DNA from 4 places in the Streptomyces sp. LN549 genome. Region 3 is predicted to be linked to each of the others. Evidence: riboswitches for the same ligand, from Rfam matches in the RefSeq annotation. Region 3 holds a riboswitch; each other region holds the start of a gene.
What was found. A riboswitch is a leader RNA that binds a small molecule or an ion and turns the genes downstream of it on or off. The one in region 3 is predicted to bind S-adenosylmethionine.
Positions count from the first base shown of each region.

Region 1: linked by a shared signal. The riboswitch ahead of thrC (threonine synthase) and the one ahead of SH922_RS10410 (aminotransferase class V-fold PLP-dependent enzyme) in region 3 are both predicted to bind S-adenosylmethionine.
Region 2: linked by a shared signal. The riboswitch ahead of SH922_RS01305 (putative leader peptide) and the one ahead of SH922_RS10410 (aminotransferase class V-fold PLP-dependent enzyme) in region 3 are both predicted to bind S-adenosylmethionine.
Region 4: linked by a shared signal. The riboswitch ahead of SH922_RS38635 (putative leader peptide) and the one ahead of SH922_RS10410 (aminotransferase class V-fold PLP-dependent enzyme) in region 3 are both predicted to bind S-adenosylmethionine.

Region 1 covers NZ_JAZHRI010000002.1:4,860,408-4,862,599, reverse strand. Annotated here, with positions in the region: gene thrC (threonine synthase) at 1-1,029, opposite strand, end outside; SAM riboswitch class I at 1,047-1,173, opposite strand; gene SH922_RS21995 (glucosyl-3-phosphoglycerate synthase) at 1,327-2,192, shown strand, end outside.
Region 2 covers NZ_JAZHRI010000002.1:270,855-273,046, forward strand. Annotated here, with positions in the region: gene SH922_RS01300 (N-acetylmuramoyl-L-alanine amidase) at 1-405, shown strand, start outside; SAM riboswitch class IV at 465-578, opposite strand; SAM riboswitch class IV at 703-847, shown strand; gene SH922_RS01305 (putative leader peptide) at 900-950, shown strand; gene SH922_RS01310 (cell envelope biogenesis protein OmpA) at 1,134-1,919, shown strand; gene SH922_RS01315 (helix-turn-helix domain-containing protein) at 1,930-2,192, opposite strand, start outside.
Region 3 covers NZ_JAZHRI010000002.1:2,357,000-2,359,191, forward strand. Annotated here, with positions in the region: gene SH922_RS10410 (aminotransferase class V-fold PLP-dependent enzyme) at 1-895, opposite strand, end outside; SAM riboswitch class IV at 1,070-1,187, opposite strand; gene trpD (anthranilate phosphoribosyltransferase) at 1,278-2,192, opposite strand, start outside.
Region 4 covers NZ_JAZHRI010000002.1:8,731,933-8,734,124, reverse strand. Annotated here, with positions in the region: gene SH922_RS38640 (LLM class flavin-dependent oxidoreductase) at 1-1,029, opposite strand, end outside; gene SH922_RS38635 (putative leader peptide) at 1,103-1,219, opposite strand; SAM riboswitch class IV at 1,259-1,371, opposite strand; gene SH922_RS38630 (sugar ABC transporter permease) at 1,664-2,192, opposite strand, start outside.

The sequences.
Region 1 (2,192 bases), 2.5 Mb from region 3:
GTCCTCGACCGCGCCACCGGTGCGGCGGGCGATGTCCAGGACGTACGGGCCGTCGGCCGGGTTGCCGATCGCCAGGGACTTGGCGATCGTGTTCGGCTTCTGCGGCCGCACCACGTCGTGACCGCCCTTGAATGCGGCGGAGACCGGGGAGCAGCCCTCGGCCTGGGCGCCGAAGATCTTGTACGGCTTGTCCTCGACCAGGCCGAGCTTGATCAGCTCCTGGAGGCCCTTGTCGATCTTCGTGAGCTGCGAGCCGGACGCGATCGGGATGACGATCTGGTCGGGCAGCTGCCAGCCGAGCTGCTCGCAGATCTCGTACGCGAGGGTCTTGGAGCCTTCGCCGTAGTACGGGCGCAGGTTGACGTTGACGAAGCCCCAGCCCTCGCCGAGCGGGTCGCCGATGAGCTCGGAGCAGAAGCGGTTGACGTCGTCGTAGTTGCCCTCGATGCCGACCAGCTCACCGCCGTACACCGCGGCCATGACGACCTTGCCCTGCTCCAGGTCGTGCGGGATGAACACGCACGAACGCAGGCCCGCACGGGCGGCGGCGGCGCCCACGGCGCCGGCGAGGTTGCCGGTGGAGGAGCAGGAGAGGGTGGTGAATCCGAAGGCGCGGGCGGCCTCGACGGCGATCGCGACGACGCGGTCCTTGAAGGAGTGCGTCGGGTTGCCGGAGTCGTCCTTGACGTACAGACCGCCGGTGACGCCCAGCTCGCGGGCGAGGTTGTCGGCCTTGACCAGCTTGGTGAAGCCGGGGTTGATGTTGGGCTTGTCCGCGACATCGGAGGGGACCGGCAGCAGCGGCGCGTAACGCCAGATGTTGTTCGGGCCGGCCTCGATGCGCTTCTTCAGCTCGTCCGGGGAGCCGCTCGGCAGGTCGTACGCCACTTCGAGCGGCCCGAAACAGGACGCGCAGGCGAAAATGGGACCGAGTGCGAATCGTTCTCCGCATTCGCGGCAGGAAAGCGCTGCGGCGGGACCCAGGTCCACGGAAGATTCAGTGTTTGCTGCAACAGTCTCAACAGCCATGATGGCGAGGCCCTTTCTCCTCATCTTCCTCGCGACGCGTTTCGTCACGAGACGGAATTGGCACCTTCCCCACCTGACCTCGCGGTCGGCGGGAGGGTTGCCGGGACTTCAACGGGCCGTTCCCTCTGTCCCTCTGGATGAGCGCTGTGGCACTGGACCATGGATCCAGGCGTTTATCGGCGGACGGACCCCGGCATGCGACGGCCATCTGCGTTGTTCAAGACTGTAACCGAAGCACCGGACTGTTGAGATAGCCGTCCGAACCGCGAGATGGATCACATACAGGGAGTATCGACCGTGCTGGAAGAGGTCGAACGCTGGCTGACCAGGCGTTCCTGGTCAGCCGCCGACCGTCCGCTGGACCGTCTGCTCGATGCCAGGAACGGCGCGAACGGCGCGAGCGTGAGTGTGGTGCTGCCCGCGCTCGACGAGGCGGAGACCGTCGGGGACATCGTCACGACGATCCGGCGCGAGCTGATGGAGAAGGTCCAGCTGGTCGACGAGCTCGTGGTGATCGATTCCGGTTCGACGGACGCCACCACCGAGGTCGCCCGCCGGGCGGGCGCCCGCGTCGTCCACCGGGACGCGATCCTGCCCCGCATCCCGGCCGTCCCCGGCAAGGGCGAGGTGCTGTGGCGGTCACTCCTGGTGACCGGCGGCGACATCGTCTGCTTCATCGACGCGGACCTGAAGGACTTCTCCGCGGACTTCGTCTCCGGCATCGTCGGCCCGCTGCTGACCGACCCCTCGGTGCAGTTCGTCAAGGCGATGTACGACCGCCCGTTCGGCGACACCACGGGCCAGGGCGGCCGGGTCACCGAAATGGTGGCACGCCCGCTGCTCAATCTGCACTGGCCGCAGCTGGCCGGCTTCGTCCAGCCCCTGGGCGGCGAGTACGCGGTGCGCCGCTCGCTGCTGGAGCGGCTGCCGTTCCCGGTCGGTTACGGAGTGGAACTGGGCCTGCTCGTCGACGCCCTGCACACGGTCGGCCTGGACGCCCTCGCCCAGGTCGACGTAGGCGTCAGGAAGCACCGTCACCAGGACGGCCAGGCGCTCGGCCGGATGGCGGCCGCCATCTACCGCACCGCCCAACTCCGCCTCTCCCGGGGGCATCTGGTCCGCCCGTCGCTGACCCAGTTCGAGCGCGGCGAGCACGGGTTCGT
Region 2 (2,192 bases), 2.1 Mb from region 3:
ATCATCCATGTCACCCAGGAGACGTTCTCGGACGCCGTGGCGATCTTCCAGAATCCGGCGAAGCAGGTGTCCGCGCACTATGTGGTGCGCTCCGCCGACGGGTACATCGACCAGTGTGTGCGGGAGAAGAACATCGCCTGGCACGCGGGGAACTGGGACTACAACACCCGTAGCATCGGCATCGAGCACGAGGGCTATGTGGACCAGCCCTCCTACTTCACCAACGCCATGTACGAGAAGTCGGCGCTGCTGACCGCCTCGGTGTGCGACCGCTACGGCATCCCCAAGGACCGCGCGCACATCCTCGGCCACGTACAGGTCCCGGGTACGGACCACACGGACCCGGGACCCCACTGGGACTGGGTCCGCTACATCCGTATGGTCAACCTCCTGGGCGCGGGCTGAGCCGCGCACGGGCCGGCGGGATCTCCGGGTCCCGGGCGTCCCGCGTCCGGGCCGGCGGGCTCACCCGTTCGCCGGTCGGGGCGTCGTCCGGTCCGGTCGTCACCTGGGGCGCCCCGCTGCGTGCGAGGGTCGCCGGCCGGCAAGCCAGGGCAGATCCGCCGGCACTCGTGACCGTTCCGGTCTGCGCCGGAGGTGCGGGCCGCAGCGAAATGGCTGCCAACGCCGGTGACCACCAGGCGAGACGGCTCGTCCCGCCTTCTTGACGGCGCCACCGGACGCACCGAAACTGACGTGGACGGTCACGATTGTCAGCGCTGCCCGTGCGGGATCTCCCGCCTGTGCGGTCATCGGCCCCGGCCCGCTGACAGGCAACCCTTCCACCGCGATGGGGTGCCCCGGGTGACGACCGGGTCCTGTTGGAGCAACAGGACAAGCGCGGTCTCGCGTCTCGCGAGCCCCAATGGCAGGACCGGTGGGAATTGCCCAGGAACGGCTTGACGAGGCGCCTGCACATCGATCTCCTGCGCGTCTCCAGCGCTTACTAGTCCGCATCGGACCCGTCCCCGTCCGATCGGCCGGACTCCTCGTCCCGGTGCGCTCGCACCGGGCCGGACGGGTCCCCTCGGTCCGGACCGGTACGCAAGCGCAGTCGCTCCGTATCCGGCCGCCGGTGCCACCATGGCGGCGGTGGCTTCGTCGTTCCCCCAGGGATCCCCATAGGGAGAGTCATGCCCGAGACAGCATCGCGCGGTTCCAGTACAGACAACTCGCCGCAGTGCGGCCCCGTTTCCTCCGCCTCCGCTTCACGCGCCGCAGGCCTCCGCTCTCCTTCGGGTGTTCCGTCCCCCCGCTTCGACAGCCGGATCGGCGTCGGTCTCGCCGGCGGCTTCTATCCGGCGCCGCACCGCTACGAGCTGTTCCTGTCGGCGAGTTGTCCGCGCTCGCAGCGCATCTCCATCACTCTCGGCCTCCTCGGTCTGCAGGACTCGGTCGCCACCACGCTCCTGACCCACCCGTCCGGGACACCCGAGGCCTTCGCCTCGCTGCGCAGTGCGTACGAGGCAACGGTGCACCACTACGACGGACCGCTGACGGCTCCCGCCCTGTGCGACCGCTGGAGTGGCCGCATCGTCAGCAACCACACGCCCGACATTCTCCGCGACCTGGCGGGTCTGCTGTCCGGGCACAACGAGGCCTGCCCCTCCGCACTGCACCCGCCGGAGCTCGCCGCGGACATCGAAGCCCTGCGTGAGCTGCTCGACCGGAAGGTCACTCCGTCCGCAACGCCCTCGGAGCGCTCGGCGGCGCTCGACCTGATGGAGCGCCGGCTCTCCTTGCATCCCTATGCGCTGGGTACGGAGCTGACGGCCGCCGATGTGGACCTGTGGGTGGCGCTCGTCCAGCCCGGCGCCAACTTCCTGCGCCCGTACCCCCTGCTCCAGGACTTCGTCCGCCGCCTCGGCGACCACCCCGCCTTCCCGTCCGCGAACGACGTGGCGTCCGACGCGGCGTGAGCCCCGGCGCTCAGCCGTCGTCGCGCGCGGTTGTCCGACCGGCTCCACCGGCAGGCTCCCCCGCCGAGGGATAGCGGACGAAGAGGATGCCCTGCACATCCCCGTCGGGCGCGCTGTAGACGTGGGGCACGTCGGCCCGCCAGTGCGCGCAGGCGCCGGGGCCGGCCGTGCTGATGCCGTCCGGCGGGCCGACAACGGCGGTGCCGGTCAGGACCATCAGGCTCTCCTGCGTACCCGGGACGTGCCCTTGCGACTCCTGTACGGCACCCGCCG
Region 3 (2,192 bases):
TGCAGGCGGAGGCGATGGAGTAGACGCCGATGACGTTGGGCGAGCCGGCCTCGTGGCGGGCGGCGGTGGTGTGCCATTCGACGTCCACACCGCCGTCGGCGCGCCGGGCGACCTGGCGGGAGGCGCCGCCGCCGGCCAGGTAGGGCTCGGCGTCGCGCAGCCAGTCGGAGCGGCCGGCGAGGACCCCGGAGCCGAACGGTGCGTACAGCTTGTGCCCGGAGAAGGCGACCCAGTCGACGTCCAGCTCGGCGATGTCGACGGGGTGGTGCGGGGCGAGCTGGGCGGCGTCCAGCACGATCCGGGCACCGTGGGCGTGCGCGGCGGCGGCGAGCTCCTTGACCGGCCACAGCTCGCCGGTGACGTTGGAGGCGCCGGTGACGCAGACCAGCGCGGGGCCGTAGGGGTCGCGGTCGGCGAGGGCCCGCTCCAGCGTCGCGACGGCCTCGCCCGGGGTGCGCGGGGCGTTCAGGTACGTCACGCGGGCATCGCGCCAGGGCAGCAGCGAGGCGTGGTGCTCGGTCTCGAAGACGAACACCTGGCAGTCGGCGGGCAGGACAGCGGCGAGCAGGTTGAGCGAGTCGGTGGTGGACCGGGTGAAGATCACCTGGTCGTCGGCGCGGCAGCCGAGGAACTCCGCGACCGTCTCGCGGCTGCTCTCGAAGAGGTCCGTGGAGAGCTGCGAGAGGTAGCCGGCACCACGGTGGACGCTGCCGTAGTACGGCGCGTACGCGGCCACGTCGTCCCACACCCGCTGCAGGGCCGGGGCACTGGCGGCGTAGTCCAGTGCGGCGTAGGTGACCTCCCCGCCGGTGACCAGCGGAACCGTCACATCCTTGCCCAGAACCGGCAGCGGCGCACAAATCGACTGGTCGGTGGCGGCGGTGAAGACAGACATGACGAACTCCCGTAACAGGCAGGCGAATTCCGCGTGCCTGCGGATACGCGGCAGCACGGAGGGAAGAAAGAAGGGTGTGCGGAGGAGGGCCGGAAAGCCCTATCGCATTCGCTTGCTCACAAGAGGCTCCCTGAGGACCAGGACCCCACGGGTGGACATCTGACGATGTCGAGGGGTCCGCGCTTGCCGCAGACCTCGCTGCCTGCGGCCTGGTCTTCACCCGGGGCACCCCGCCACGGACGGAGGGTTGCCGGACAGCGGGCCGGGGCCGTAGTCGCTGTCACTCATGACCTGCGCAGCATCTTGCCATACGCGCGGAAACGCGCAAGGCGCAGTCCATGATCTGGACTGCGCCCTGCCTCACATTCCGTACGCCGTCCTGTCAGGCGTTGCTGGCCACGACCCATCTCTCCAGCGCCCGGCCTGCCGCACCCGAGTCGATGGACTCGGCGGCCTTCGCCATCCCCGCGGTGAGCTGCTCGGTGAGCGTGCCCTCCCCCGGGTCCAGCGCGACGAGCGCCGCCGCCGAGTTGAGCAGGACGGCGTCCCGGACGGGGCCTGTCTCCCCGGCGAGCAGCCGGCGGGCCACGTCGGCGTTGTACGAGGCGTCGGCACCCCGCAGCGCCTCCACCGGCACCAGGTCGATGCCGACGTCGCGCGGGTCGAAGCCCTCTTCGCGCACGACACCGTTCCTGGCGATCCAGACGCGGGAGGTCGCGGTGGTGGTCAGCTCGTCCAGGCCGTCGTCGCCGCGGAAGACCAGGGCGGAGTTGCCGCGCTCGGCGAGGACGCCCGCGACGATGGGCGCCATACGCAGGTCGGCGACGCCGATGGCCTGAGAGCGCACCTTGGCCGGGTTGGTGAGCGGGCCGAGGATGTTGAAGGTGGTCGGCGCGCCGAGCTCCGAGCGGGCCTTCGCCGCGTACCTCAGGGCGGGGTGGAACTTGACGGCGAAGCAGAAGGTGATGCCCGCTTCCTCCGCCACCTCCACGACCCGCTGCGGGGGCAGCTCCAGATTGACGCCGAGCTTCCCCAGGACGTCGGAGGAACCGCTGGCCGACGACGAGGCGCGGTTGCCGTGCTTGACGACCTTGGCGCCGGTCCCCGCCACGACGATCGCCGACATGGTGGAGATGTTGACCGTCTTGGCCATGTCGCCGCCGGTGCCCACGATGTCGACCGTACGGCCCGGCACGTGGATGGTCGTGGCGTGCTCGTACATCGCACGGACCAGGCCGGAGACCTCCGTGACTGTCTCGCCCTTGGCCCGCAGCGCCACCGCGAAGCCGGCGATCTG
Region 4 (2,192 bases), 6.4 Mb from region 3:
GTCCGCCAGTTGGGCGGGTGTGCCGGTGAAGACCTTCGCGTCGCTGGAGTACGGGTATCCCGCAAGGCCGTCGAGACGGTCCCGGCGGGCCGCGGCGACTCCGGGATCGTCGTCGAGGAAGACCACGAGGTCCCCGAAGAGGTGGAGGGGTTCCTCCGCCCTGCCCGCCGCAGCCTGTTCGGTGCGGATCTCGTCGACGATCTCTCCGGCCTGGCCGGTGTCGTGCGGGGTGATGTACCCGATGTCCGTTGAACGGGCCACCAGTTGGAAGGGCACGCGTCGGTGGGCCAGGGCGCTGACGACCGGCTGCCCCTGCGGGGGCCGGGGTGTGATGGAGGGGCCCTTGACGCTGAAGTTCCGGCCTTCGAAGTCGATGTAGTGCAGCTTGTCGCGGTCGATGAAACGGCCTGTGGCCTCGTCCCGGATCTCCGCCCCGTCCTCCCAGCTGTCCCACAGGCGGCGTACCGCCTCGACGTAGTCGCCGGCTTCCTCGAACAGCTCGGCGGTCAGCGCGCGGACGGACGGAGTGTCCAGGTCCTCGATACGGAAGTGCGGGAACGTACGACGGCCGAAGTGGGCGGCTTCGTAGCTCCGGGCCGACACCTGGATGCGCAGACCGGCCCGGCCGGTGCTCACGTAGTCGAGGGTGGCGATCGCCTTGGAGATGTGGAACGGCTCCGTGTGCGTGGCGACCACGGTGGGGACGAGCCCGATGTGCCGGGTCAAGGGAGCCACGCGGGCGGCGATGAGCACCGCGTCGAGGCGCCCGCGCTCCTGGTCGGTGCGGCCGTCGGGCTCGGTGAACTGCGAGGACTGGAGCCCGAGCGCGTCCTCGATCGTCACGAAGTCGATCAGGCCGCGTTCGGCCTCGGTGACGATGTCGGTCCAGTACGCGGCAGTGAGCAGTTCCCCGGGCCGGGCCTCCGGCTCGCGCCAGGCGGCAGGGTGCCAGCCCGCGCCGTTGAGGGCGACGGCGAGGTGGAGGAGCGAAGCGGGCAGGGCAGGGTGCGGCAAAGACGATGCGGACACGAAAGGGTGCCTTCCTGATCGACCGTGGGTGATCGCCGGGCCTCGTCTGGAGGTTCGGCGTCGCGGGTACGGGTCAGGAACAACAGAGCGCGCCGGCCACGCGCTGGAGGTCGATGTGGGGCCGGGAGTAGAGGTGGACGCGGCGCCGGGGGGCGAGCACCCTGACGAGCGGGCAGGACACCGGTGACATGACCCTCGCCTCCGCTCTTCCGGCTCGGCGGGCCCGAAGGCCTCGCGCTTGCGGAACCCGGACGGGCCCCGCCTGGTCGTCACCTGGAGCACCCCGCCGCGCGGGAGGGTTGCCGGTCAGCAAGCCAGGGCTTGACGCTGACACTCATGACCTGCCCGGAACGCTACGCGCGCCGACAGCACCGCGCAATGCCCCATAGATCATGGTCCTGCTCACATCGGTCACGCTTGTACTGCCACGCCCCACAACAACGCGGCCGCGCCATCTGTTCCCTCCGGCAGGCGTCCTGGGGCCGGCTGGCGCTCACGGAGTGCCACGTACAGACCGGGCAACCGACCAACCACTTCTAGAACCAGGCGAGTTGACGCACGACTACGCCAAGGGCCGACCGGAGAGGATGCCGCGCGTCCGTGGAGCTGCCGACAGGGCCCGGCCGCGTACGGGTCACGCGCGCCCTGCGGCCTTCTGGCTCCTGCGGGACAGCGAGTCGACGACCACGGCCGCCAGCAGGACCGATCCCGTGATCATGAACTGGACCGCGTTGCTCACACCCATGATGTTCATCCCGGACTGGATGGATCCGATCACCAGGGCGCCGAGCAGGGCCGACCAGACCGAACCGCGCCCGCCGAACAGGCTCGTGCCGCCGATGACGGCCGCGGCGATGACGTTCATCAGGAGGTTGCCACCGCCCGAGGTCTGGCTCGCGGACTGGATCTGCCCGGCGAGGAAGAGGCCCCCGACGGCCGCCATGGTGCCGGAGATCGAGAAGACGGACATCCGGACGAACGGCACGCTGATGCCTGCCCGTCGGGCACCCTCCGAGTTGCCGCCGACCGCGAAGACCTTGCGTCCGTAGGTGGTGCGGCGCAGCACGAAGTCCAGTACCACCAGGACGATCAGGAAGATCAGGAGGGCCAGCGGGAGGCCCTGGTACCGGTTGAGGATGTACGCGGTGACGAAGGCGATGGCG